DNA from 4 places in the Pseudomonas sp. B21-028 genome. Region 4 is predicted to be linked to each of the others. Evidence: predicted binding sites of a transcription regulator. Region 4 holds the regulator's gene; each other region holds the start of a gene.

Region 1 (7,209 bases), 980 kb from region 4:
GGGTTGCAGATCACCAGGCCTTTCTGGTTCTGGTCCGGACGCGGCTCGAACGTGGCGACCTCGCCCTGATAGATCTTGATCCACTCGCTCAGGCCGGCACGCTCGACGTTGTTGCGACCTGGCTGGATCAGCCGTGGGTCGGCTTCATAACCGCGAATCCACAGCGCTGGCCTGGCCAGCCCGGCGGCGGCGCGGGCAGTGGCTTCTTCGTGGAGTTTCTTCCACAGCGCCGGCACGTGGCCCAGCCACGCAGTGAAACCCCACTGCTGGCGACGCAGGTTTGGCGCCATGTCGGTGGCAATCATGCCCGCTTCCACCAGGAAGGTACCGACGCCGCACATCGGGTCGGCCAGGGCGCCGCCTTCAGCGGCAATGCGCGGCCAGCCGGCACGGATCAGGATGGCGGCGGCGAGGTTTTCCTTCAGCGGCGCGGCACCTTGCTGCAGGCGATAACCACGCTGGTGCAGGCTGTGACCGGACAGGTCCAGGGAGAGGATCGCTTCGCCGCGGTCCAGGCGCAGGTGAATACGCAGGTCCGGGTTGAGCTTGTCGATGGACGGCCGTTCGCCGGAGGGCGTGCGCAGCTTGTCGACGATGGCGTCCTTGACCTTCAAGGCGCCGAAGTGGGTGTTGTCGATGCCCGAGCCGTGACCGCTGAACTCTACCGCCAGGGTGCCATCGGCCAGCATGTGGTCCTGCCAGTCGACGTCCAGCACGCCGTGGTACAGGTCCTCGGCGTCTTTCATCGAAAAACGTTTAAGGACCAGCAACACGCGGTTGGCCAGCCGTGACCACAGGCACAGGCGATACGCCGTCTCCATGTCGGCCACGCCGCGAACGGCCGAGGTGTGCTCGCGCGCCTCTTCAAGGCCAAGCCCGATGGCTTCCTCGAGCAGCAGGCCTTCGAGGCCCTTGGGGCAGGTGAGGAAGAGTTCGAAACGATCGGACATGGGGAGTTCCAGAGCCTTTGGCTAAGTGGACCGGGGCAACGCATTGCCGGGTCAGGTTCAATCAGGTGCTTTTCTCAAGAGCACCCGGTGGCACGAAAGTGTGCCATTCCACCCTCGCCGCTCAGGTTAAAAGAGCTTAGATGCAGGGGCAGATAAAAAATTCGGTGTAACAAATAGTGAAAAGTCACCCCTTTCGTCGAATAGTACCCGAGTGCAACAGGGGGACATTCTCATCCGGGAAAACACCGCACCGTTCAGCGCAGGGCCGATCATACAGGGGTCTTGGTCAAAAGCGGATGCTGAACACGCTGTTACTTATCGCCCTAACATCTTTAATGTTACGTGCTTATGACAAAACGATCATTCCATCCCTGTGACGCTTTGGTTAGAACTCAACACAGGTTGACGCCACAACGGCGCCAACACCTTGGCTCGTCACGCCGGCAACGAGCCACCAACGGCAGAATGATTCTGCCCCGGCCTCAACAGAGGCCGACGCGAAGTAACAGTCAACAAGTGAGGGCAATACCCTATGAGAAGACTTAAGCGTGATCCGTTGGAAAGAGCATTTTTACGCGGTTACCAATATGGTGTTGGTGGTAAATCCCGTGAGCTTTGCCCCTTTACTCTACCGTCGGTACGTCAAGCCTGGATCAATGGCTGGCGAGAAGGACGCGGCGACAACTGGGACGGTATGACCGGCACTGCGGGTATCCACAGACTCAACGAACTTCACGCCGTCGGCTGACACAGGGCTCAATACTCAGAACTCGACAATTTCGATCCACATAACGATTTAACCACGCGCGTCCCATCCGGACGGCGGGCTACGGCCCAGGGGCTCCTTCGAGGAGCCCTTTTTAATGCCCGTCAGAAACCCAAGTTGCGAACACTGTTGTGGCGAGGGGATTTATCCCCGCTGGGCTGCAAAGCAGCCCCAAAATCACAAGACCGAAACACCTTCATCGATTCATACATCGAAGGGGGCTGCTTCGCAGCCCAGCGGGGATTTATCCCCTCGCCACAGATGAATCCCCTCGCCACAGAGGGTTTGCACAACCTTCAGGCAGTGGCTGTATCACCCCAACGCCGCAATCGCATCCACCGACTCACGAATCAACGCCGGTCCCTTGTAGATGAAGCCCGAGTAAATCTGCACCAGGCTTGCACCCGCGGTGATCTTCTCGGCGGCGTGCCGTCCTTCGGTGATCCCGCCGGCCGCGATGATCGGCAAGCGCCCCGCCAATTCCCCAGCCAGCACCTTCACGGTGTGGGTGCTCTTGTCACGCACCGGTGCGCCGGACAATCCGCCCGCTTCGTCACCGTGCTCCAGCCCTTCGACCCCTTCGCGGCCCAGCGTGGTGTTGGTGGCGATCACCGCGTCCATGCCGGTCTCGACCAGGGCCTGGGCCACCTGGACGGTTTCTTCGTCGGTCATGTCCGGAGCGATCTTGATAGCCAACGGCACATGCCGGCCATGGGTCACCGCCAGTTCGGCACGACGCCGGGCCAGGTCGGCCAGCAATTGCTTGAGGGAATCACCGAACTGCAGGCTGCGCAGCCCCGGGGTATTCGGGGAACTGACGTTGACGGTCACATAGCTGGCGTGGGCGTAGACCTTGTCCAGACAAATCAGGTAGTCGTCGACGGCACGCTCCACCGGCGTGTCGAAGTTCTTGCCGATATTGATGCCCAGCACGCCCTTGTATTTGGCAGCAGCCACGCGGGCCAGCAGATGGTCAACGCCAAGGTTGTTGAAGCCCATCCGGTTGATGATCGCCTCGGCCTGCGGCAGGCGAAACAGTCGTGGTTTGGGGTTGCCCGGTTGGGGCCGTGGTGTGACGGTGCCGATTTCCACAAAGCCGAAACCCAACTGCGCGAAGCCGTCGATGGCCGCGCCGTTCTTGTCCAGGCCCGCCGCCAGCCCGACCGGGTTGGGGAATTGCAGGCCCATCACATTCACCGGCAACGATGCCGGCGCCTTGCACAGCAGACCATTGAGGCCCAAACGTCCGCCCGCGCCGATCAGGTCCAGGGACAGATCGTGGGAGGTTTCCGGGGAGAGTTTGAACAGCAGTTCACGGGCCAGGGTGTACATGGGCGGCTTTGACTCGGGCGACGAAATGAGGCGGCGATTATAGCCGCGCAACGGCGGTTCAAGCGAGGCACCAGCACAAAACAGCGCCGATGGCATATGCCTTGCACCCCTGTAGTCATCGACGCTCATGCCAACGATGGAATGAGTGAAACACTGTTTGAAGGACAACGGCGTCGTCATCCGGCCTTGCTCTGGCATTCGTCCGGGTACGGCGCTTTTTTTATATGGAAGGTGATGCCTCGATGAATGAAATTCCAGCCAACCCCCTGGCCTGGGTCAATGGCAGCGACGCCCCGGAAAAAAGCGCGATCAACCTGGGCTTCATGGCCTTGAGCGACTGCGCCCCGGTCGTGGTGGCCGCCACCCAGGGCTTCGCCCAACCCTACGGCCTGACCTTGAACCTCAAGCGCCAGACGTCCTGGGCCAACCTGCGGGACAAGCTGGTCAGCGGTGAAATCGACGCGGCCCATAGCCTGTATGGCCTGATCTACGCCGTGCACCTGGGCATCGGCGGTGTCGCGCCGACCGACATGGCGGTGCTGATGGGGCTGAACCAGAACGGCCAGAGCATCAACCTCTCCCACGGCTTGCAGGCGATGGGCGTGACCAGTCCTGAGGCACTGGAGCGCCATGTGCACCAAACTCGCCCGAAACTGACTTTTGCCCAGACATTCCCCACCGGCACCCATGCGATGTGGCTTTATTACTGGCTCGCCGCCCAGGGTATTCACCCCTTGTCGGATGTCGACAGCGTGGTGGTACCGCCGCCGCAGATGATTGCGCATCTGCAAGCCGGGCGTATCGACGGGCTCTGTGTCGGCGAGCCCTGGTGCGCCAGCGCGGTGAAACAGAACCTCGGCTTCACCCTGGCGACGACCCAGACCATCTGGCCCGATCATCCGGAAAAAGTCCTGGGCTGTACCCGTGCGTTCGTCGAGCAGTACCCCAATACAGCGCGGGCGCTGGTGATGGCGATCCTCGAAGCCAGCCGTTTCATCGAACAGAGCACCGAGAACCGCCGCGGCACCGCACACCTGCTGAGCGCTCCCGAATACCTCGACGCCCCGCTGGACTGCATCGAACCCCGTCTGTTGGGGACCTATGCCGATGGCCTGGGCAACAGCTGGCAGGATCCCCACGCCATGCGCTTCCATGGCGGCGGCGAGGTGAACGTGCCCTATCTGTCCGACGGTATGTGGTTCATGACCCAGTTCCGACGCTGGGGTTTGTTGCGGGAAGACCCGGACTACCTGGCCGTGGCGCAGGAGGTCCAGCAACTCGAGCTGTATCGCCAGGCGTGTACGGCACTGGGGATTTCGACCACCTTCCAGGCCATGCGCAGCAGCCAGTTGATCGACGGTACCACCTGGGACGGCTCGGATCCGGCCGGGTATGCCCGCAGCTTCAAACTGCACGCCTTGAGCGATGCGGCTCCCCTTTTCGCCAGCCGCTGACAGGAGCCCGACCATGCTGCGTATCCTGCTGATCAACGACACCGCGAAAAAAGTCGGTCGCCTCAAAGCCTCTCTGGTGGAAGCCGGGTTCGACGTCATTGACGAATCCGGACTGACCATCGACCTGCCCGAACGCGTCGAAACAGTGCGTCCGGACGTGATCCTGATCGATACCGAGTCACCCGGACGGGATGTCATGGAACAAGTCGTGCTGGTCAGTCGCGATCAGCCACGACCGATCGTCATGTTCACCGACGAGCACGACCCCGATGTGATGCGCCAGGCGATCAAGTCGGGAGTGAGCGCCTATATCGTCGAAGGCATCCACGCCGCACGCCTGCAACCGATCCTGGACGTGGCCATGGCCCGCTTTGAAAGCGACCAGGCCCTGCGCGCCCAGTTGCTGGCCCGGGACCAGCAACTGGCCGAACGCAAGCGCATCGAACTGGCCAAGGGCATGCTGATGAAGATGAAGGATTGCAACGAAGAACAGGCCTACACCCTGATGCGCCGCCAGGCCATGAGCCGCCAACAGAAACTGATCCAGGTGGCGGAGCAGATCATTGCGATGAATGAGTTGCTGGGCTGACGCCTCGCGGCGTCTCGCCCGGCACCATCGCGAGCAGGCTCGCTCCCACAGGGGTTCGAGGTGAACGCAACATTTGCAGCACCCCGCTCCCACCAGGATTCCCCCGGCGAAGCACAGCATTTGCGACACCCCGGGCCCACTGTGGGAGCGAGCCTGCTCGCGATGGCCTTCCCTCGATACCCGCTGTTGGCACAGATCTCGCTTAAGCAACCCCACAGGTAACCAACGGCGGTTGCCCCACCTACGACAAAGACGTCGCACACCCTCCTTGCCTCGCTGGCAATCCGGGTTGCGGCGTTTTTTTGTTTTGGCTCTTCGGGGCCGGTGGTGCGACCACAGCCGGCGCACTGCTCTGAGCACTGACTCATTTCTCGAGACTTTCACAGCTGAGGTGCGCGATGAATTCAAGCTTTTGGAAATCCGGCCACACCCCGACTCTGTTCGCGGCCTTTCTCTACTTCGACCTGAGCTTCATGGTCTGGTACCTGCTCGGTCCACTGGCGGTGCAGATCTCCGCCGACCTGCACCTGACCACTCAACAACGCGGCCTGATGGTGGCAACGCCGATCCTGGCCGGCGCCGTGCTGCGCCTGTTCATGGGCCTGCTGGCCGACCGGACTTCACCGAAAACCGCCGGCATGGTGGGTCAGGTGATCGTGATCTGCGCGCTGTTCTGCGCCTGGAAACTGGGCATCCACAGCTACGAGCAAGCCCTGTTGCTGGGCCTGTTCCTGGGCATGGCCGGCGCGTCGTTTGCCGTTGCCCTGCCGTTGGCTTCCCAGTGGTATCCGCCACAACACCAGGGCAAGGCCATGGGCATCGCCGGTGCCGGCAACTCGGGCACCGTGCTGGCCGCAATCATCGCGCCGCTGATGGCCGCCGCCTTCGGCTGGGGCAACGTGTTCGGTTTCGCGCTCGTCCCGCTGGCCGTGACCCTGGTCGTCTTCGCGTGGCTGGCCCAAAACGCTCCCGAGCGGCCGAAAACCAAATCCATGGCCGACTACCTCAAGGCCTTGGGTGACCGTGACAGCTGGTGGTTCATGTTCTTCTACAGCGTGACCTTCGGCGGCTTCATCGGCCTGGCCAGCGCCCTGCCCGGCTACTTCAACGACCAATATGGCCTGAGCCCCGTGACCGCCGGCTACTACACCGCGGCGTGCGTCTTCGGCGGCAGCCTGATGCGGCCGTTGGGCGGTGCCCTGGCGGATCGTTTCGGCGGTATCCGCACCTTGCTGGGCATGTACACCGTGGCGGCCATCTGCATCGCGGCGGTGGGCTTCAACCTGCCGAGCTCCTACGCGGCACTGGCGCTGTTCGTCTGCACCATGCTCGGGCTCGGTGCAGGCAACGGCGCCGTGTTCCAACTGGTGCCACAACGTTTCCGGCGCGAAATCGGCGTGATGACCGGGCTGATCGGCATGGCGGGCGGCATCGGTGGCTTCGCCCTGGCGGCGGGCATGGGCGCGATCAAGCAAAGCACCGGCAGCTACCAATTGGCGCTGTGGTTGTTCGCCAGCCTGGGCGTGCTGGCCTGGTTCGGCCTGCACGGCGTCAAGCGTCGCTGGAGAACCACCTGGGGCTCGGCAGCCGTCACTGCGGCTCGGGTATAAACAGCGACCATGAGCCTGCAACTGAGTTTTGCCGAAGCCACGGCCATCGGCCCACGGGAGGAAAACCAGGACGCCCTGCGCCTGGTCACCCCGGCCCCGGCCCTGGCGGCCAGCAAGGGCTACCTGTTCGCCATTGCCGACGGTGTAAGCCAATGCGCCGACGGCGGGTTGGCCGCCCGTTCAACCTTGCAGGCACTGGCCCTGGACTATTACTCCACGCCGCAGACCTGGGGCGTGGCCCAGGCGCTGGACCGGCTGTTGCTGGCGCAGAATCGCTGGTTGCAGGCCAACGGTGGCGGACAGCCGTTGCTCACCACCGTCAGTGCCTTGGTGCTGCGGGGCCGACGCTTTACCCTCGCCCACGTGGGCGATTGCCGGGTCTACCGCTGGCATGCCAATCATCTGCAACGGGTCAGCGAAGATCACGTATGGGAGCAACAGGGCATGCAGCATGTGCTCAAGCGCGCCCTGGGGCTGGATCAGCATCTGATCCTGGACTTCCTCGACG
Region 2 (7,209 bases), 2.6 Mb from region 4:
CCTGGCACATGGACATTGAAGAGTTCATCGAGCTGCGCAAGAACACCGGTGATGATCGTCGTCGTACCCACGACATGAACACCGCCAACTGGATCCCCGACCTGTTCATGAAGCGTGTCTTCGACGACGGCAAGTGGACCCTGTTCTCGCCATCCGAAGTGCCGGACCTGCATGACCTGACCGGCAAGGCCTTCGAAGAGCGCTACGAGTACTACGAAGCCCTGACCGAGTACAACAAGATCAAGTTGTTCAAGGTCGTCCAGGCCAAGGACCTGTGGCGCAAGATGCTGTCGATGCTGTTCGAAACCGGCCACCCATGGCTGACCTTCAAGGACCCATGCAACCTGCGCAGCCCGCAGCAGCACGTGGGCGTGGTCCACAGCTCGAACCTGTGCACCGAGATCACCCTGAACACCAACAAGGATGAGATCGCTGTCTGCAACCTGGGCTCGATCAACCTGCCGAACCACATCGTCGACGGCAAGCTGGACACCGCCAAGCTGCAACGCACCGTGAACACCGCCGTGCGCATGCTCGACAACGTGATCGACATCAACTACTACTCGGTGCCACAGGCGAAGAACTCCAACTTCAAGCACCGTCCAGTCGGCCTCGGCATCATGGGCTTCCAGGACGCGCTGTACCTGCAGCACATCCCGTACGGCTCCGACGCCGCGATCGAGTTCGCCGACAAGTCCATGGAAGCGGTCAGCTACTACGCGATCCAGGCTTCCTGCGACCTGGCCGACGAGCGTGGCGCCTATGAGACGTTCCAGGGCTCTCTGTGGTCCAAGGGCATCCTGCCGCTGGACTCGCAACAGATCCTGATCGCGTCCCGTGGCGAGAAGTACATCGACGTCGACCTGACCGAGTCCCTGGACTGGGCACCGGTTCGCGCCCGTGTACAGAAAGGCATCCGTAACTCCAACATCATGGCCATCGCACCGACCGCCACCATCGCCAACATCACCGGCGTGTCGCAGTCGATCGAACCGACCTACCAGAACCTGTACGTGAAATCGAACCTGTCGGGCGAATTCACCGTGATCAACCCGTACCTGGTCCGCGACCTCAAGGCCCGCGGCCTGTGGGACTCGGTCATGATCAACGACCTGAAGTACTACGACGGTTCGGTACAGCAGATCGAGCGCATCCCGCAGGAGCTCAAGGAGCTCTACGCGACCGCGTTCGAAGTGGACACCCGTTGGATCGTCGACGCCGCCAGCCGTCGCCAGAAGTGGATCGACCAGGCTCAGTCGCTGAACCTGTACATCGCCGGCGCTTCGGGCAAGAAGCTGGACGTGACTTACCGCATGGCCTGGTACCGTGGCCTGAAAACCACTTACTACCTCCGTGCCCTGGCCGCCACCAGCACCGAGAAGTCGACCATCAACACCGGCAAGCTGAACGCTGTTTCCAGCGGCGGCAACCACGGTGACGACTCGGTCCTGGCTGCTCCAGCAGGACCTGCGCCAGTGCCAAAGGCCTGCGCGATCGACGAGCCGGATTGCGAAGCTTGCCAATAAGCTGAGCGGGTGGGCGCTGAAAGGCGCCGACCTTTAAAGAAAGCCCCCGATAGACCGCTGGTTTATCGGGGGTTTTCTTTTGTCTGGAGGAAAGTGGTGTCTGGGCTTGCCTCATCGCGAGCGGGCTCGCTCCCACAGGGGAACGCATTTCAATGTGGGAGCGAGCCTGCTCGCGATGAGGCAAGCCCAGGCAACCCAAAACACTCGCCCAAAAAGAAGCCCCTCTTGCGAGGGGCTCCTTGTACAACATTTCAAGCAACCATCGAGAATCAAGCCATCTGGATAATGGTCTGCATGATGGTGCTCTGGGTGGAGATGGTCTTGGCGTTTGCCTGGTAGTTACTTTGGGCCTTGATCAGCTCGACCAGTTCGTTGGTCAGGTTGACGTTGGACTCTTCCAGGGCATTGGAGACGATGGAACCCAAGGTACCGGTGGTTGGAGCATCGTAGCCCGGGATCCCGGACGAGAAGGTTTCTTTCCAGCTGGTGCCACCTACCGGCTGCAGACCTTGCTCGTTGGTGAAGCTGGCGAGTGCGAGCTGGCCGATCGGCTTGGTCTGGTTGTTGCTGAAGTTGGCCAGCAACACACCGCTGCCGTCGATGGTCAGGTTGGTGATCTGGCCGGTGGCGTAACCGTTCTGGGTCGGGATCGAACGCGCGGTATCGGCGTTGAATTGGGTGGTGTTGCCCATGGAGATCGTGATGGTTGGCGCACTGGCTGCGCCGTTGGCGGCCCATACGCCGTTGGTTACGGTGCCGGGAATCCAGCCAGTGAGCTTCAGGTCGCTGTCAGTGAGCGGCGCACCCGGCGGATTCGGGGTGCTGACCTGGACCAGCTTACCGCTCGAATCAAAGGTCATGGTCGACGGGACCGGCGCGGTCGCACCGGTCGTGGTCGGCGCGGAGCCATCGAGGTTACGACCATCGATCAAGGTATAAACGTTCCAGGTATTGCCAGCCGTCTTGACCATGTACTGGTCCATGGAGTGCTGGTTGCCCTGGGTGTCGTAGACCGGGGTGGTGAACTGCTTGGTGAAGGTCGAAGTATCGGTCGGATCGAACGCCGCAGTAATTGCCGTGGCCGTCGAGTTCAGGTTGATGGTCGACGAAACCAGGCTGGTAGCACTCGGCGGCAGGTTGGAGGTGTCGATACGCAGGTCGGTCAGGATCCCGTTCTGGATCTTGCCGTTGGCGTCCACACCATAACCTTGCAGACGCGAAGTGCCGTCGCTGTTGGTGATGAAGCCTTCCTTGTCGGTCTTGAACGTACCGGCACGGGTGTAGCTCAGGGAACCGTCGTTGCTCAGGACGAAGAAGCCCTGGCCCTGGATGCCCATGTCCAGCACGTTGCCGGTGTTGTTGACGTCACCCTGGCCGAACTGCTGGGAAACGTTGGACAGCCGCACGCCGTTGCCGACGGTCTTGCTGCCTGAACCCAGCTTGGTAGCCGAGTAGACGTCTTCGAATTCCGCTCGGGACGATTTGAAGCCGGTGGTTGCCACGTTGGCGATGTTGTTACCGGTGACGTCCAGCTGTTTGTTGGCAGCATAGAGACCGCTAAGGCCGATGTTGAAAGACATATTCCACTCCTTTGCCGGGTTAGTCGGCTCTACATACCAATAGTTTGTACTTTGGACAGGGCGATGCTGCCCAGCCCGGCGAGGTTGAGCATCAGCTCTCCCCCTGTCTGACTGATCGTCACGCTGCTGACGGTTGCCGGCAGGTTGGTGATCAGCGACGTGGCCTGGCCGTCGATGGTGGTCGAAGCCGTGAAGGTGTAAGTGCCCGACTCGACCGTGGTGCCCGAGTCGTTCTTGCCATCCCAGATAAAGGCGGAGTTACCGGCCTTCTGGCTGCCCAGGTCGATGGTGCGAACCGTCTTGCCGTCCTTGTCGACGATCTTGACCGCGACGGACGATACCGCTGATGGCACCACCACCGTGCCGTTGAGGCTTTTGGAGGTGTCGACCACCGCCTTGTCGCCGGGGGCAATGACTGAGCGCCCCACCAGCGACGAGGCCTGCAAGGCCTGGGACGAGTTGTAGTTGCTGGCCAGCCCGCTCACGGTATCGTTGAGGGTGGTGATGCCTTCCAGGCTGCTGAACTGTGCCAGTTGGGCAACGAACTCACCGTTGTCCTGTGGCGACAGCGGGTCCTGGTTTTTCAGCTGGGTAACGAGCAATTGCAGGAACGCATCCTTGCCCAGCTCCTTTTTACCGGTCGCAGCACCCGTCACCGAAGCCAGGCTATCGGAGGTGTTATTGGTCTTGACCGAGGAGTTGGCCAGAATCTCGTTGAGGCTCAAACCGCCGGTGGTATTGGTAACGCTCATGTGACTCGCCCCTTATCACTGACCCAGGGTCAGGACCTTCTGCATCATGGTTTTGGCGGTGTTCATCATTTCGGCGTTGGTCTGGAACGAACGACTGGCGGAAATCATGTCGGCCATTTCTTCGACGACGTTGACGTTCGGGTAATAGACGTAGCCCTTGGCGTCGGCAGCCGGATGGTTCGGTTCATAGCGCGCTTCGAGGTTGCTCTGGTCCTCGACGACGCCAAGCACCTGCACGCCCTGCCCGGCCGCATCCTGCTCCTGGAACAGCGAGTCGCTGCCGCCCGACTGGCCGCCCTGGAACATGGTGGCGAACACCGGGTGACGGGCCCGGTAGGTCTGGTCGATGCTCGACGAAACGGTCTCGGCGTTGGCGATGTTACTGGCGACAGTGTTCAGGCGAGTGGTCTGGGCACTCATGGCACTGCCGGCGATGTTGAATACGCTCGCAATCGACATGGCTTATTCTCCGCGCAGGGCCGAGATCAGCCCTTTGAATTTGCTGTTGAGCAGGGTGAAGCTGGCCTGGAAGTTCACGGAGTTCTCCGCGTAGTTGGACTGTTCCAGTTGAGCGTCCACGGTGTTCTGGTCGATCGAAGGTTGCATCGGCGTGCGATACATCAGCGACTCATCGCCGTTGCCCAGGCCTTCGGCCTCGATATGACGGTTGTTGGTCATGTTCAGGGCGAAGGAACCGTTCTTGGTTTTCTCGTTCTGCTCGGCGAGCACTTTGGAGAAGTCCAGATCCCGAGCCTTGTAGTTCGGGGTGTCGGCGTTGGCGATGTTGTTGGCCAGGACTTCGGCACGCTGGGCGCGGAAGCTCAGGGCCTGTTCGTGGATACCGAGCGCTTTATCGAAGCTGATGCTCATGTCGGAAACCTTTGGGTGACCAGAATGTACGTACATGGACATAGCAAGCGTCGTGCCACTTTCAAAAACCCCATAAACCGGGGCTTTGCGGGCATCGGCAAGGCGGCAATGCCAGAAAAGCGGCAACCGCTTTCCGCTTACCTGCCGCTTTTCTGCCGCTTTTTGAGTAGCACTGGCAATTACAGTGGGAGCGAGCTTTTGTGGGAGCCGAGCTTGCTCGCGATGAACGATGACGCGGTCGGGAGTTGAAACCGTGTTGCCTGCATCGCGAGCAAGCTCGGCTCCCACAAAAGCTCGGTCCACAGAGTGAGCAAGCACTAATCAGCAGGCATAAAAAAACGGGAGCCGGTAGGAGCTCCCGTTTTTTTGACGACCCGACCGCATCACTTCGCCTGGTAGATAATCCCCGGGCTGCACTGGACCATCTGGTAATGATCGGGCAAGCCGTTCAGCGCTTCGGACGCACCGAGGAACAGGTAACCGCCCGGCTTAAGGGTGCCGTGGATACGCAGCAGGATGTCCTTCTTCACTTCGGCGGAGAAGTAGATCAGTACGTTGCGGCAGAACACGATGTCGAACTTGCCCAGGCTGGCATAGCTGTCCAGCAGGTTGAACGAGCGGAATTCCACCCGGCTCTTGATCGGCGCCTTGACCACCCAGCGCCCCGGCCCTTTCGGATCGAAGTAGCGTTGCAGGCGATCAGGTGACAGGCCGCGGCCGATGGCCAGGCTGTCGTACTCACCGGTCTTGCAGTTGTTAAGCATGGTCCCGGACAGGTCCGTGGCGACGATCTGCACGCCGCCCTTCAACTGGCCGATGTTGGTCCGCTCGAACTCGTCGATGGACATCGACAACGAATAAGGTTCCTGGCCCGACGAACAGGCTGCCGACCAGATCCGCAGGCGCTGGCCCGGGCTGGCCTTGATGGCCGCCGGTAGCACCTTGTTCTTCAAGACTTCGAACGGATAGGTATCGCGAAACCACAGGGTTTCGTTGGTGGTCATGGCGTCCACCACCATTTCGCGCAAACCGCTGCGCGGCTGGGTCTGGATGCGCTGCACCAGCTCGCCCAACGATTTGAGGCCCTGTTGCTCCATCAATTTGTTGAGACGGCTCGACACCAGATATTGCTTGTTTTCACCAAGCAATATGCCACAGGCTTTTTCCAGGAAAACCCGGAACTGTTCGAAATCCAAATTACCCGTAGACAAGTTACCGCCTCTTTCCATTGTATTGATTTGCCGGGCACATAATGCGCCCGACCTTTATTCAGCTGCCTTGATCCGCTCGACCACCCGGGAAGCCAGGTCATCGGGGCGGAACTTGGCGAGAAAATCGTCGGCACCGACCTTCTTGACCATCGCCTGGTTGAAGACGCCCGACAGAGAGGTATGCAAAATGATGTGCAGCTTCTGCATACGCGGATCGCTGCGGACTTCCGACGTCAGGGTATACCCGTCCATCTCCGGCATCTCGATGTCGGAGATCATCATCAGGAACTCCTCTTCAGGTTTCTTGCCCTCGTCGACCAGCTTGCGCAGGTAGTCCAGCGCCTGCCGTCCATCGTTCAGCGCAATCACTTCGACGCCGATCGTCTGCAGGCAACGGGTCACCTGCTTGCGCGCCACCGACGAATCATCCACCGTCAGCACCCGCAGCGAAACCGCCTTGTGCTGGGTTTCGGCGTCCACCACACCGTGGGAGATGGTTTCCGTGGTCGGCGCCACTTCGGCGAGGATTTTCTCCACGTCGATGATTTCCACCAACTGGCCGTCGACCCGGGTCACCGCCGTCAGGTAGTGATCGCGGCCGGTGCCCTTGGGCGGTGGATGAATCTCCTCCCAGTTCATGTTGACGATGCGCTCCACCGAGCGCACCAGGAAACCCTGGGTCTTGGTGTTGTACTCGGTGATGATCACAAACGGATTGCTCTGATCCAGCAGCCGACCAGAACCGGTGGCCATCGCCAGATCGAGAATCGGGATGGTCGCTCCCCGGATGTTTGCCACACCGCACACGACGGGACTGGACTTGGGCATCAAGGTCAGCTTGGGGCATTGCAGCACCTCGCGGACCTTGAATACGTTGATCCCATATAACTGCTGGCCATCGAGACGGAACAACAACAGCTCCAGGCGATTCTGACCGACCAGCTGCGTGCGCTGGTTTACCGAATCCATCACTCCCGCCATGCCCTGACTCCTACCTAACGCTAATGTGTCCGACGCGCATTCATCACTAAACGGCACGGGGCTTGCTATTCAACCGGCATGAACACACAAACGACATTTTCTCGACGCCTGACCACTCATTGCCGCCTCTGGCTCGGTGTGCTGCTGGCTGCCTGCCTGTTCGCCTCGGGGGGACGCGCCCTTGCCGATGCTCCAGTTACCTTGCCTGATCTCCTTATCGGCGTCACTCAGGGCTTTCTTGAATTCACCGTAGAAGACTATCTGGCTTCCAGTCAAACCGAAGGTCGCT
Region 3 (7,209 bases), 620 kb from region 4:
CACCCAGTTCGGTCAAGGCTTCGCGGGCGGTGTCCAGCAGGCCGAGATTGCTCAGGCTGTCGTAGAGCAAGCGCCCGATGAGGAACTCCAGGGAAAGGTAGTAGACCCGCTTCTGGCCCTTGCGATAGATCTGTCGCGTGTGGTCCATCCAGTGCTCGACCATGTGGTCGCGGGCTGCAAGGGCAATGGCTTCGAACCAATCGTGATCAAACGCATGATCCGGGTCCTTGCCGACGGCATAAGTGAGTTTGGTCAACACGGCGTCGCGAAATGCGGCCACTTCGGCCTCGCGAACAAGTGGTTCTTGAGTCATGAATAAGACCTCGAACGAGCATGGAATTGTCTGAGCCTAGACGGTCTGACAGACGGCAAAGGCTCTTGGTTCGGTGGTTTTTCCCCGAATGCCGGAGAATTGCCGCCAGGAAATTGCCGATGAACGAATGAATGCAGGGGCCATGCCGCCAAAGGAGGGGTTTTGCCTGGACGAAAAAAAAACGGCGGATGGTCGTTCAAAATTTCACCAGTCCCGGTATGATCGCGCGCCCTGATGTATGCCGGTATACCTAGATGATGAAGCCCAACCTGATCGCCGCCGCGGAGATCGACCGACTCGATACCTGGGCCAAGTACTCCGCCCCTATGTGCGGTTCCTGCGTGTCGAGCTGCTGCACGCTCCCGGTCGAGGTCAAGATCAAGGACCTGATCCGGATCGGCATTGTCGACGAATTCGAATTGGGCGACCCACCTAAAAACATCGCCAAGCGCCTGCAGAAGGAAGGGATCGTCGAGCGTTACAACCAGAAGTCGGAGATTTTCACGCTCCAGCGCATGAGCAACAACGATTGCCTTTATCTGGACCGCAAGAGCCGCCTGTGCACCATTTACGAGAAACGCCCGGACACCTGCCGCAATCATCCGCGGGTCGGGCCACGGCCGGGGTATTGCGCGTACAAGCCCAAGGAAGTGGAGCGCGAGCGCAATCCGCGGACGCTGGATCGGTTTTGATCCACTGACGCTATCGCGAGCAGGCTCGCTCCCACAGGTTCAGCACCGTCCATGTGGGAGCGAGCCTGCTCGCGATGAGGCCCGAATAGCCAGCACAAAATCCCAGGCATAAAAAAACGCCCCCGATCTCACGACCGGGGGCGTTTTTCATTCAGCCGGAGCTAGACGATCAAGCCTTGGCTTTCTTGGCAGCGCGGGTACGCTCGCTTTCGTCCAGGATCTTCTTGCGAAGACGGATGGACTTCGGCGTCACTTCGCACAACTCGTCGTCCTGGATGAATTCCAGGGCCTGTTCCAGGGTGAAGCGAACAGGTGGAACCAGGGCGATGGTTTCGTCTTTACCCGAAGCACGCATGTTGTCGAGCTTCTTGCCCTTGGTAGGGTTCACACCCAGGTCGTTGTCGCGGCTGTTCAAACCAACGATCTGGCCACCGTAGACTTCCTGGCCGTGCTCGACGAACAGCTTGCCACGCGCCTGAAGGGTTTCCAGGGAGTAGGTCAGCGCCTTGCCGGTTTCTACCGAAACCAGAACGCCGTTCTGACGGCCGGACATGTCGCCGGACTTCATCACGTCGTAACGATCGAAGATCGAGGTCAGGATGCCAGCACCGTTGGTCAGGGTCAGGAACTGGTTACGGAAACCGATCAGACCACGAGCAGGGATGTTGTATTCCAGACGAACACGGCCTTTGCCATCCGGCACCATGTTGGTCAGGTCGCCCTTACGCAGGCCCATCTCTTCCATCACCTTGCCCTGGGATTCTTCCGGCAGGTCGATGGTGACGTTTTCGAACGGTTCATGCTTCACGCCGTCAACCAGACGGATGATCACTTCCGGACGGCCTACAGCCATTTCGAAGCCTTCGCGACGCATGGTTTCGATCAGTACCGAGAGGTGCAGCTCACCACGACCGGAAACCTTGAACTTGTCGGCCGAGTCACCTTCTTCAACGCGCAGTGCAACGTTGTAGAGCAGCTCTTTGTCCAGACGTTCCTTGATGTTGCGGGAAGTCACGAACTTGCCTTCTTTACCGCAGAACGGCGAATCGTTGACCTGGAAAGTCATGGAAACGGTTGGCTCATCAACGGTCAGCGGCTTCATCGCTTCGACCGTGTCCGGGTGGCACAGGGTGTCGGAGATGAACAGCGCTTCCATACCGCTGATGCAAACGATGTCGCCAGCAGCTGCTTCTTCAACATCCACACGGTGCAGACCGTGGTGGCCCATCAGCTTCAGGATACGACCGTTACGCTTCTTGCCGTCGGCACCAATGGCCACGACCGGAGTGTTCGGTTTGACGGTACCACGAGCGATACGGCCAACGCCGATAACACCCAGGAAGCTGTTGTAGTCCAGAGCCGAGATCTGCATCTGGAACGGACCGTCACGGTCAACATCCGGCGCCGGTACGTTGTCGACGATCGACTGGTACAGCGGGGTCATGTCTTCAGCCATGTCGGTGTGGTCCAGACCGGCAATACCGTTCAGGGCCGAGGCGTAGACGACTTTGAAGTCCAACTGTTCGTCGGTGGCACCCAGGTTGTCGAACAGGTCGAAGATCTGGTCCAGAACCCAGTCAGGACGCGCGCCCGGACGGTCGACCTTGTTGATCACGACGATCGGCTTGAGGCCGGCTTCGAACGCTTTCTTGGTCACGAAGCGGGTTTGCGGCATAGGGCCGTCCTGGGCATCGACCAGCAGCAGCACGGAGTCGACCATCGACATCACGCGCTCTACTTCACCACCGAAGTCGGCGTGGCCCGGGGTGTCCACGATGTTGATGTGGTAGCCGTTCCAGTTGATGGCGGTGTTTTTCGCCAGGATGGTAATACCACGCTCTTTTTCCTGGTCGTTGGAGTCCATCACGCGCTCGTCGTTGAGCTCGTTGCGCTCCAGAGTGCCGGATTGACGCAAGAGTTTGTCTACCAGGGTGGTCTTACCATGGTCAACGTGGGCAATGATGGCGATGTTGCGTAGATTTTCGATCACTTGTGTATCTCGATCAGAGGATTCGGTGTGCTGACAGGTCGTGGCAGCGATTTACGTTGAGTCCGACAAAGCCGCTACAGCTTGTCGGCGGCGTCGGGGGGCCGGTGACGCAGGCCACAGGCAAACAGCCCCGGGCACTTAGCTCGGTCGATAAACGCGCACATTGGCATGCCCCTCACTGAGCAGATGGTGGGCATGCAGGCGACTCATCACGCCTTTGTCGCAATACAGCAGGTACTGGCGAGTAGGGTCCAGTTCCTTGAAACGCGCGTTCACTGCATAGAACGGCATCGTTTGTACCTCGATACCGGCAACGCTCAACGGGTCGTCTTCAGCGTCGTCCGGGTGACGGATGTCGATGATGATCTGACCGGCCAGCGCTTCGCCGACTTCTTCAACCTTGATGTCCTGGCCCAATTCGTCGATCACTCGATCGATCGGGACCAGCCTGGCGTTTTCGAGCGCACGCTCGAGCACCGCCATGTCGAATTCTTTCTCTTCATGCTCCACGCGCCCGCGCTTGGCGGCGGTCTTCGGGTTGACCGAGATGACGCCGCAGTATTCGGGCATGTGCCGGGCAAACTCGGCGGTGCCAATCGCGTTGGCCGTGTCGATGATGTCCTGCTTGTGGCTGGCGATCAGCGGGCGCAGCACGAGTTTTTCGGTCACGCAGTCGATAACCGAGAGGTTCGGCAGCGTCTGGCTCGATACCTGGGAAATCGCCTCGCCGGTGACCAGCGCATCGATGTGCAAGCGATCGGCGATACTGGACGCGGCACGCAACATCATACGCTTCAAAATGACGCCCATATGACTGTCGTCGACTTTACCGAGGATTTCCCCCAGAACTTCTTCGAACGGCACACTCACAAATAACACGCGTTGGGAGCTGCCGTACTTCTTCCAGATGAAGTGCGCCACTTCCATCACGCCCAGCTCATGGGCACGCCCGCCGAGGTTGAAGAAGCAGAAATGGCTCATCAGGCCGCGCCGCATGATCTGGTAGGCCGCGACCGTGGAGTCGAAGCCGCCGGACATCAGCACCAGCGTCTGCTCCAGGGCCCCCAGCGGATACCCGCCGATGCCGTTGTGCTGGCTGTGGATGACGAACAACCGCTGGTCGCGAATTTCGATGCGTACTTCAACCTGCGGGTTTTTCAACGAAATACCGGCGGCGCCGCACTGCTGGCGCAGCTGGCTGCCGACGTAGCGGTCCACATCCATCGAACTGAACGGATGCTTGCCCGCACGCTTGCAACGTACCGAAAAAATCCTGCCGGCCAACGCATCGCCATAATGCTGCTTGCATTTGGCAACGATGTCGTCGAAATCCCCCAGCGGATATTCATCCACCTGCAGGAAATGCGCGATGCCCGGCATGCAGGTCAGCCGCTCGGTCATTTCCTTCAGGATCCTGGGTTCGCTGACGCGGGTTTCCAGCTCGAGATTGTCCCACACGCCATTCACCACCACGACCGGGTCCAGATCACGGAGCACGGCACGGATGTTCTTAGCCAACTGCCGGATGAAACGCGTCCGGACCGGGCGGCTCTTGATGGTGATTTCGGGGAAGACTTTTACGATTAGTTTCATGAAAACAGCGCGCGAACGGCCAGCCGAAAAAGGGGGGCGCGGATTATAGCGGAAATTGCTCAAGGTTTGACCAATTAATGTGTGCTTGGTTTTTAGCGCACCAAAACAGGTCACAAGCCTTCCATTGCGCTACATTACAGTGCGTAATTGTCTGACAATCCGCTGTTCAAGCCTTCCAAAGGCGTGGGTTTGGTGCAAAAAACCCAAGCTGGGGCACTGGCATGCAATTTGCTCCCTTGTGAGGCAGGTTGCCTTGGCAGAGTATTCGCGCCGGCATCACTCATATCTACGGGCATACCATTACCCGCCCGAAGCCACCCGGAGGACATATGTCGAAGTCGGTTCAACTCATCAAAGATCATGACGTCAAGTGGATTGATCTGCGCTTCACTGACACCAAAGGCACTCAACATCACGTGACCATGCCGGCCCGCGATGCCCTGGATGACGATTTCTTCGAAATCGGCAAGATGTTCGACGGCTCCTCCATCTCTGGCTGGAAAGGCATCGAAGCATCCGACATGATCCTGATGCCGGACGACGAAACCGCCGTCCTGGATCCGTTCACCGAAGAGCCGACCCTGATCCTGGTCTGCGACATCATCGAACCTTCGACCATGCAAGGCTATGACCGCGACCCACGCGCCATCGCCCACCGTGCCGAGGAATACCTGAAGTCCACCGGCATCGGCGACACCGCTTTCTTCGGTCCTGAGCCTGAGTTCTTCATCTTCGACTCGGTCAAATTCAAGTCCGACATCTCCGGCTCCATGTTCAAGATCTTCTCCGAACAAGGTTCGTGGATGTCCGACCAAGACGTGGAAGGCGGTAACAAAGGCCACCGTCCAGGCGTGAAAGGCGGCTACTTCCCAGTACCACCGTTCGACTTCGACCACGAAATCCGTACCTCCATGTGCAACGCACTGGAAGAAATGGGCCAGACCGTGGAAGTTCACCACCACGAAGTGGCGACTGCCGGCCAGAACGAAATCGGCGTGAAGTTCAACACGCTGGTCAAGAAGGCTGACGAAGTCCAGACCCTGAAGTATGTCGTGCACAACGTTGCCGATGCCTACGGCCGCACCGCGACCTTCATGCCGAAGCCACTGTACGGCGACAACGGTTCGGGCATGCACGTTCACGTGTCGATCTCCAAAGACGGCAAGAACACCTTCGCAGGCGAAGGCTATGCCGGCCTGTCGGACACCGCCCTGTACTTCATCGGCGGCATCATCAAGCACGGTAAGGCCCTGAACGGCTTCACCAACCCGTCGACCAACTCCTACAAGCGTCTGGTCCCAGGCTTCGAAGCACCGGTAATGCTGGCCTACTCGGCTCGCAACCGTTCCGCCTCGATCCGTATTCCTTACGTGAACAGCCCTAAGGCTCGCCGTATCGAAGCCCGCTTCCCGGATCCGGCCGCCAACCCGTACCTGGCCTTCGCCGCACTGATGATGGCCGGTCTGGACGGTATCCAGAACAAGATCCACCCTGGCGATGCCGCTGACAAAAACCTGTATGACCTGCCGCCTGAAGAGGCCAAGGAAATCCCGCAGGTTTGCGGCAGCCTGAAAGAAGCCCTGGAAGAGCTGGACAAGGGCCGTGCGTTCCTGACCAAGGGCGGCGTATTCAGCGATGACTTCATCGACGCTTACATCGCACTGAAAAGCGAAGAAGAAATCAAGGTTCGCACCTTCGTACACCCACTGGAATATGAGCTGTACTACAGCTGCTGATCCGGTAGCGCTCGCACACGCGGCGTGAAACAAGAGAGGCCTCCTTCGGGAGGCCTTTTTCATGGGCGCAGGTTACTGCATGATGACCGCCGCCCCTCCCCGAAGAAGAGACCGCCCATGAACTTGCGCTTCACACTTGGCCTTGCCCTCTCGGCCACGCTGCTGGCAAGCACAGCCGAAGCCACGCCGGCTCCCGACGCTCTGACGCCTCTGCTGAACGTCATTGGCGAACGCATAGCCATCGCCGATCAAGTGGCGCTGAGCAAATGGGACAGTCATAAACCAGTGGAAGACCGCCAGCGCGAGCGTGAAGTCATTGCCGCCGCCGTCGCCCAGGCGCCGGTCTACAAGCTGTCTGGTGAAACCGTGGAAGCGTTTTTCAGCGCCCAGATAGAAGCCAACAAACTGGTGCAGTACATCAACCTGTCCGACTGGACCCTGGAAGGCAAGGCCCCGGATCTCCCGCGTCCGGACCTGGCAGGGCAAATCCGCCCGCAGCTTGATCGACTGCAAAAGCGCCTGTTGCAACAGCTGGCCGATTTCGCCCCCTACCGTACCGACCCGCAGTGCCCGCAATGGCTGGCCCGAGCCACCCACCACAACAAACAGCACCCGGTGCGCCGGCTTGCCCTGATCCGGGCGACTGCGGAACTGTGCCTGGCCAAAAGCTAAGTCAACACACATTTCCCTGTGGGAGCGAGCCCTGCTCGCGATAGCGGTGTATCAGGCAACAGCAATGTTGCTGATCGATCGCCATCGCGAGCAGGCTCGCTCCCACAAGAGGACTTCAGTGTTTGAACGCTTGGGTTGGGCCTAGCGGCTCCTTGTCCTATGCTGCATCCAACACTTTCAGTTTCCGGTCGATTTTTATGGGTCGTGTCTTTC
Region 4 (7,209 bases):
CCAGCGTTCCAGGTTATGGAAGCGTTCGTTGTACTGCCGGGTGGAGGCGTCGAGTTGATCGAGCAGAACCAGGATGGCGTCAGTGTCCTGATCGCGCATCAGTTTGCCGATGAACTGCAGGTGCCGTTTACGCGCAATATTCGCGGTGTGCTTGGGCGCATCGGCCAGGGCCCGGCGCAAGGCGTCGGTCAAGGGCAATTTGGCCAGCAAGTCAGGCTTGAGTGTTGTCAGGCGCTCGCCGAGGTCAACCAGAGCATGCAGCTCGCGTTTGACCTGGGATTTGCTTTTTTCACCCTCGTAGAGGGAGTCGTCGTAAGAATCAACCATGGGGGCAGTCCGCAAAGAAACGCCGCCATGATAACCAGTCGGGGGCCGCTTGTCCGGCCCGGTCGCTCGAAGGCCTTACCGAAAGCAGAATTTGAGTGGAGAAAGCCATGAGTGCAGTTCAGAGCGTCGGCCCGCAAGCATTGCCGGCACTGCAGGAGCAGGTCGAGCAGATCCTTGCCGAAGCCAAGCGACAGGGCGCCAGCGCCTGTGAGGTGGCGGTGTCCCTGGAGCAGGGCCTGTCGACGTCGGTACGCCAGCGTGAGGTGGAAACCGTCGAGTTCAATCGCGACCAGGGTTTCGGCATCACCTTGTACGTCGGCCAGCGCAAGGGCTCGGCCAGTACTTCAGCCAGCGGCCCGGACGCCATTCGCGAAACCGTTGCCGCGGCCCTGGCGATTGCCCAGCACACCTCCGAAGACGAAGCTTCGGGCCTGGCCGATGCCGCCCTGATGTGCAAGGAGTCGCGGGACTTCGATCTGTTCCACGCCTGGGACATCACTCCCGAACAGGCCATTGAGCAGGCGTTGCGTTGTGAAGCGGCAGCATTCGATACCGATCCGCGAATCAAAAACGCCGACGGCACGACGCTCAATACCCATCAGGGGTGCCGGGTGTACGGTAACAGCCACGGTTTCATCGGCGGTTATGCGTCGACCCGTCATAGCCTCAGTTGCGTGATGATTGCCGAGGCCAATGGCCAGATGCAGCGCGATTACTGGTACGACGTGAACCGCCAGGGCAATCTGCTGATGGATCCGCTGGTGATCGGCCAGAAAGCCGCGCAACGGGCGGCCAGTCGCCTGGGCGCGCGACCGGTGCCGACCTGTGAAGTGCCGGTGCTGTTTGCGGCCGAGCTGGCGGGTGGGTTGTTCGGCAGCTTCCTGTCGGCGGTGTCCGGCGGCAACCTGTATCGCAAGTCTTCGTTTCTCGAAGGTGCCCTGGGCCAGAAACTGTTCCCGGAATGGATGACCATCGATGAGCGCCCGCACCTGATGCAGGCCATGGGCAGTTCGGCATTCGACGGCGATGGCCTGGCCACGTATGCCAAGCCGTTCGTGGAGAGGGGGGAGCTGGTGTCCTATATCCTCGGCACCTATTCGGGCCGCAAACTCGGCATGCCGAGCACCGCCAATGCCGGTGGCGTGCACAACCTGTTCGTGACCCATGGCGAAGAGGACCAGGCGGCCTTGCTGCGGCGGATGGGAAGAGGATTGCTGGTGACCGAGCTGATGGGTCATGGCCTGAACATGGTGACCGGCGATTACTCCCGGGGTGCGGCCGGGTTCTGGGTCGAAAATGGCGAGATTCAATTCCCGGTCCAGGAAGTGACCATTGCCGGCAACATGCGCGACATGTTCAAGCAGATCGTGGCGGTGGGCAATGACCTGGAGCTGCGCAGCAACATCCGCACCGGTTCGGTGCTGATCGAGCGGATGACGGTGGCGGGTAGCTGACCTCGTCGCAATAAAAAAGGCGCGGCATCCCTAATGGGTGACGCGCCTTTTTTGTACCCGCAGAAAACCTGTGGCGAGGGGATTTATCCCCGTTGGGGTGCGTAGCGCCCCCTAAATAGGGCTGCTTCGCAGCCCAGCGGGGATAAATCCCCTCGCCACGACAGCCCTGCGGTGTCAGCCACCTTCATCGAAGTAGTTGTTGATCAGGACCACCAGCGCATCCATCGCCTCCTGCTCCTGCTCGCCTTGGGTTTCCAGGTAGATCTTGGTGCCCTTACCCGCAGCGAGCATCATCATTGCCATGATGCTCTTGCCGTCGACCGTGGCGTCCTTCGTACGGCCAACGCGGATGGTCGTCTCCTTGAACTGACCGGCCACGCCGACAAACTTGGCTGAAGCCCGGGCGTGCAAGCCCAGCTTGTTGATGATTTCAATTTCCCGAGCAGGCATCGCGATGTGGATCCTTTAGCTGAGGTCGCGGTGGCGAACCTGGACGTTCTTCAGGGATTGTTGCAGGAGTTGGCCCAGGCGCTCGGTCAGGTAGACGGAGCGGTGATGACCACCGGTACAGCCGATGGCAATCGTGACATAGGCGCGGTTGCTGGCGGCAAACCGGGGCAGCCATTTAAGCAAGTAGCCGGAGATGTCCTGGAACATCTCCTCGACATCCGGTTGGGCAGCCAGGTAGTCGATCACCGGCTGGTCGAGCCCGGATTGCTCGCGCAGCTCCGGTTTCCAATAAGGGTTGGGCAGGCAACGGACATCGAACACCAGGTCGGCATCTACCGGCATGCCACGCTTGAAGCCGAACGACTCCACCAGGAACGCCGTGCCTGGCTCCGGCTGGTTCAGCAGGCGCAACTTGATGGTGTCGCGCAACTGATACAGGTTCAGGTTCGTGGTGTTGACCTTAAGGTCCGCCAGGTCGGCGATCGGCCCGAGCAACTGGCTTTCGTCTTCGATGGCTTCGGCCAGCGAGCGGTTGGCATTGCTCAGCGGGTGGCGCCGCCGGGTTTCGGAGAAGCGCTTGAGCAGCGTTTCGTCATCGGCATCCAGGTACAGCACATCGCACTGGATATGCCGGTTGCGTACTTCCTCGAGCAGTTCGGGGAAACGCGACAGGTGGCTCGGCAGGTTGCGTGCGTCGATGGAGACCGCTACCAGCGGTTGCGCCAGCTCGGTGTGGATCAACGCCCGTTCGGCCAACTCCGGCAGCAGGCCGGCCGGCAGGTTGTCGATGCAATAATAGCCGCTGTCCTCAAGCACATTGAGCGCCGTGCTTTTACCGGAGCCGGAGCGACCGCTGACGATGATCAGGCGCATGATTAATGACCGTTCTGCTCGTCCAGGACGACCTGATACAAGGCTTGGTTACTCGGTGCGCTGCGCAGTTTTTCGCGCACTTCCTTGCGGTCCAGCATGCTGGCGATCTGGCGCAGCAGCTCAAGATGCGCATCGGTCGCCGCTTCCGGAACCAGCAGTACGAACAGCAGGTCGACCGGTGCGCCGTCGATGGCGTCGAAATCTATGGCGGCTTCAAGGTGCAACAGCGCGCTGATGGGCGTGGTGCATCCCTTGAGGCGACAGTGGGGAATGGCGATGCCGTTGCCAAAACCGGTGGAACCGAGTTTTTCACGGGCAACCAGGGCCTCGAAGACGTCCTGCATTTCCAGATCCGGCACTTCGCGGTGGATCAGGTTGGCGATTTGTTCGAGGGCTTTCTTTTTACTGCCGCCCGGCGCGTTCACCATGGAACGGCCGGGGGTCAGGATGGTTTCTAGTCGGATCATGGATTGGGGGGGTTAACGACCGGTAGCGCCCTGGAGGAGGCTCTGGGTCTTTTCCTTATGCTTTTTGAGTTGGCGATCCAGCTTGTCGGTCAGCAGGTCAATCGCGGCATACATGTCTGTGTGCTCCGCGTTGGCAACCACCTCTCCGCCGGGAATATGCAGCGTGGCTTCGATTTTCTGCAGCAGCTTCTCGACGTTCATCGTGACCTGCACGTTGGTGATCTTGTCGAAATGCCTTTCCAATCGGTCGAGTTTTTCGCCGATGTAGGTACGCAGGGGTTCGGTCACTTCCAGTTGGTGTCCACTGATGTTGACTTGCATACAGCTTCTCCTTCGTTGCCAGTGCATAAAGCGGCAGGCAGAAATGCCTGCCACTGGAACGCTGTGGCGTGGCCTTGTTACATCAACCGCTTGCGTTCGCTCGAAGGCGCGATCCCGAGGGATTCACGATACTTGGCGACGGTACGGCGGGCCACCTGAATGCCTTGTGCCTCCAGTAAACCAGCGATCTTGCTGTCACTCAACGGCTTTTTCTGATTTTCCGCGGCCACCAGTTTCTTGATGATCGCGCGGATGGCCGTGGAAGAGCATTCGCCGCCTTCGGAGGTGCTGACGTGGCTGGAGAAAAAATATTTCAATTCGTAGATACCCCGTGGGGTATGCATGAATTTCTGTGTGGTCACCCGGGAGATTGTCGATTCGTGCATGCCCACTGCCTCGGCAATGTCATGCAGGACCAACGGTTTCATCGCTTCGTCGCCGTAGTCCAGGAAACCGCGTTGATGTTCGACGATCTGGGTGGCAACTTTCATCAGGGTTTCGTTGCGACTCTGCAGGCTCTTGATGAACCAGCGCGCTTCCTGCAACTGGTTGCGCATGAAAGTGTTGTCGGCGCTGGTGTCGGCGCGTCTTACAAAGCCCGCGTATTGGGCGTTGACCCGTAGCTTGGGTACCGATTCCTGGTTCAACTCCACCAGCCAGCGATCGTTGTGCTTGCGCACGATCACGTCGGGAACCACGTACTCGGGCTCGGTGGCCTCGATCTGTGAGCCTGGGCGTGGGTTGAGGCTCTGGACCAGTTCGATCACCTGGCGCAGCTCATCTTCCTTGAGCTTCATGCGGCGCATCAGCTGGCTGTAGTCGCGGCCGCCCAGCAGATCGATATAGTCGGTGACCAGTCGCTTGGCTTCGGCCAGCCACGGCGTCTTGGCGGGCAGTTGGCGTAGCTGCAGCAGCAGGCACTCACCCAGGTTGCGGGCGCCGATGCCGGCCGGTTCGAACTGCTGGATACGGTGCAGGACGGCTTCGATCTCGTCCAGCTCGATGTCCAGCTCCGGATCGAAGGCTTCGAGGATTTCCTCGAGGGTTTCGTCCAGGTAGCCCTGGTTGTTGATGCAGTCGATCAGGGTCACGGCGATCAGGCGATCGGTGTCGGACATCGGTGCCAGGTTCAACTGCCACAGCAGGTGGCTTTGCAGGCTTTCACCGGCGGAGGTGCGGGTGGTGAAGTCCCACTCGTCATCGTCGCTGCTCGGCAGGCTGCTGGCGCTGGTCTGGTAGACGTCTTCCCAGGCCGTGTCCACGGGCAGGTCATTGGGGATGCGTTCGGCCCACTCGCCATCCTCGAGGTTATCCACCGTCGGGGCGGCTTCCTCCTGGTAGGACGGTTCCTGGATCTCGGTATTGGGTTTCTGCTCGACGTTGTCGGCCAGCGGATCGGTGTTGTCGAAGTCGTCGCCTTCTTCCTGGCGTTCGAGCATCGGATTGGATTCCAGGGCCTCCTGGATTTCCTGTTGCAGGTCCAGGGTCGACAATTGGAGCAGGCGGATGGCCTGTTGCAGCTGCGGTGTCATCGTCAGCTGCTGGCCCATTCTCAAGACTAGCGATGGTTTCATGGCAGGGGCTTAACACCTTATTCGCCGGCGCACATGCGCCATCCACTACAAGGGCGCCGGAGCGCCAAACCTTAAGCAAATTATATGCCTGAAACTGAAGTGTTTGCCTAGGGGAAGTTCTCAATTAGTTTCCCCATGATAGGGGATTCACTGAGAACATCCCGAGGCGCTGCGCGGTTAAACCAGCGGCGCCGGGACAATTTGCCAGACACTTCGCGCTTACAGGCGGAACTCATGGCCCAGATACACTTCCTTGACCAGTTCGTTGGCCAGGATGGTGGCGGAGTCACCTTCGGCGATCAATTGGCCGTCATTGACGATGTAGGCGGTTTCGCAGATGTCCAGCGTCTCGCGCACGTTGTGGTCGGTGATCAGCACGCCGATCCCCTTGGCCTTGAGATGGTGGATGATCTGCTTGATGTCGCCCACCGAAATCGGGTCCACGCCGGCGAACGGTTCGTCGAGCAGGATGAATTTCGGTGCGGTAGCCAGGGCGCGGGCAATTTCCACCCGGCGCCGTTCGCCACCGGACAGGCTCATACCCAGGTTGTCGCGGATGTGGCTGATGTGGAACTCCTGCAACAGGCTTTCCAGCTCCTGGCGACGACCGGCCTTGTCGAGTTCCTTGCGGGTTTCGAGAATCGCCATGATGTTGTCGGCGACCGACAGTTTGCGGAAGATCGACGCTTCTTGTGGCAAATAGCCGATGCCGGCCTTTGCCCGACCGTGCATCGGCTGGTGGCTGACGTCCAGGTCGTCGATCAGGATGCGGCCCTGATCGGCCTGGACCAGGCCGACGATCATGTAGAAACAGGTGGTCTTGCCCGCGCCGTTGGGGCCGAGCAGGCCAACGATCTGCCCGCTGTCGATGGACAGGCTGACATCGCGCACGACCTGACGGCTTTTGTAGCTCTTGGCCAGGTGCTGAGCTTTCAGAGTTGCCATTACTGGGGCCTTTGCTCGGTTTTCTTTTTCGGCTGGATGACCATGTCGATCCGTGGACGCTGCTCGGTCACCTTGTTGCCGGTGGCGCGGCCGGCGCTGGCGAGTTTCTTGTTCGTGTCGTAGACGATTTTCTCGCCCTGGGTGACGTTGTTGTCCTTGTCGATGACCTTGGCGCGATCGATCAGCACGACGCGGTCCTGGGACGCGTGATACTGGATGGTCACGCCGTAGCCCTGCACGGGCTTGGTGTCGCCGGCCGTTTGCAACTGCTCGAAATAGGCCAGGTTGCCCACCGAGGTCACCACGTCGATATCGCCGGACTGGGTGCGGGTGATGGTCACGGTATTGCCGGTGACCTTCATCGAGCCCTGGGTGATGATCACGTCGCCCCTATAGGTGGCGATACCGTTCTTGTCGTCCAGTTGGGCGTCGTCGGCCTGGATGCGGATAGGCTGGTCGCGGTCGTTGGGAAGAGACCAGGCGCTCGCGCTTCCCAGTGCTGCGCCCAGACTGAGCAAAATAGGGAGGGTTTTAGCGAGCTTCATACTGTCCTCTTACGTTCGATAGCAGGTGTATCCTGCTTTCCTTCAGATACGCTTTCATTCCCGTGCCGGTCGATACACCACCGGCGCCGTCGATTCTAACGGGTTGCTCGGTCTGCGCATATTGTCGCTGCGGGAACACGGTCATGCGAGTGCTGGTGATGATCGTCGTGCGGTTCTTCTCATCGGTTCGTGCGACGCGTACCGAGTCGATCAGTTCCACTTCGGTGCCGCCGGAATTGACTTCGGCGCGCTT

What was found. Region 4 encodes sigma-54, which starts transcription at its own class of promoters, with help from an activator protein. Its sites were predicted from a motif close to ANTGGCATNNANNTTGCTNT; they were not measured.
Region 1: a site for sigma-54 is predicted at 3,137-3,156, ahead of LOY35_RS09090 (CmpA/NrtA family ABC transporter substrate-binding protein). Genes of this name have one in related genera too.
Region 2: a site for sigma-54 is predicted at 4,769-4,788, ahead of flgB (flagellar basal body rod protein FlgB). Genes of this name have one in related genera too.
Region 3: a site for sigma-54 is predicted at 4,804-4,823, ahead of glnA (glutamate--ammonia ligase). Genes of this name have one in related genera too.

The regions. Positions count from the first base shown of each region.
Region 1 is NZ_CP087184.1:1,981,946-1,989,154, reverse strand. Features, by position in the region: gene rlmKL (bifunctional 23S rRNA (guanine(2069)-N(7))-methyltransferase RlmK/23S rRNA (guanine(2445)-N(2))-methyltransferase RlmL) at 1-950, opposite strand, end outside; gene rmf (ribosome modulation factor) at 1,483-1,698, shown strand; gene LOY35_RS09095 (quinone-dependent dihydroorotate dehydrogenase) at 2,029-3,048, opposite strand; gene LOY35_RS09090 (CmpA/NrtA family ABC transporter substrate-binding protein) at 3,291-4,502, shown strand; gene LOY35_RS09085 (ANTAR domain-containing response regulator) at 4,516-5,091, shown strand; gene LOY35_RS09080 (NarK/NasA family nitrate transporter) at 5,490-6,701, shown strand; gene LOY35_RS09075 (bifunctional protein-serine/threonine kinase/phosphatase) at 6,711-7,209, shown strand, end outside.
Region 2 is NZ_CP087184.1:4,912,224-4,919,432, forward strand. Features, by position in the region: gene LOY35_RS21130 (ribonucleoside-diphosphate reductase subunit alpha) at 1-1,526, shown strand, start outside; gene flgE (flagellar hook protein FlgE) at 1,796-3,106, opposite strand; gene flgD (flagellar hook assembly protein FlgD) at 3,136-3,858, opposite strand; gene flgC (flagellar basal body rod protein FlgC) at 3,874-4,317, opposite strand; gene flgB (flagellar basal body rod protein FlgB) at 4,321-4,728, opposite strand; gene cheR (protein-glutamate O-methyltransferase CheR) at 5,112-5,939, opposite strand; gene LOY35_RS21160 (chemotaxis protein CheV) at 5,994-6,920, opposite strand; gene flgA (flagellar basal body P-ring formation chaperone FlgA) at 6,999-7,209, shown strand, end outside.
Region 3 is NZ_CP087184.1:381,876-389,084, reverse strand. Features, by position in the region: gene LOY35_RS01795 (glycogen/starch/alpha-glucan phosphorylase) at 1-313, opposite strand, end outside; gene LOY35_RS01790 (YkgJ family cysteine cluster protein) at 568-1,005, shown strand; gene typA (translational GTPase TypA) at 1,175-2,995, opposite strand; gene thiI (tRNA uracil 4-sulfurtransferase ThiI) at 3,134-4,588, opposite strand; gene glnA (glutamate--ammonia ligase) at 4,918-6,324, shown strand; gene LOY35_RS01770 (chorismate mutase) at 6,442-6,996, shown strand; gene LOY35_RS01765 (DUF4124 domain-containing protein) at 7,194-7,209, shown strand, end outside.
Region 4 is NZ_CP087184.1:997,250-1,004,458, forward strand. Features, by position in the region: gene yjgA (ribosome biogenesis factor YjgA) at 1-327, opposite strand, end outside; gene pmbA (metalloprotease PmbA) at 435-1,781, shown strand; gene LOY35_RS04280 (HPr family phosphocarrier protein) at 1,956-2,231, opposite strand; gene rapZ (RNase adapter RapZ) at 2,247-3,104, opposite strand; gene ptsN (PTS IIA-like nitrogen regulatory protein PtsN) at 3,107-3,571, opposite strand; gene hpf (ribosome hibernation-promoting factor, HPF/YfiA family) at 3,584-3,892, opposite strand; gene LOY35_RS04300 (RNA polymerase factor sigma-54) at 3,970-5,466, opposite strand; gene lptB (LPS export ABC transporter ATP-binding protein) at 5,686-6,411, opposite strand; gene lptA (lipopolysaccharide transport periplasmic protein LptA) at 6,411-6,956, opposite strand; gene lptC (LPS export ABC transporter periplasmic protein LptC) at 6,943-7,209, opposite strand, start outside.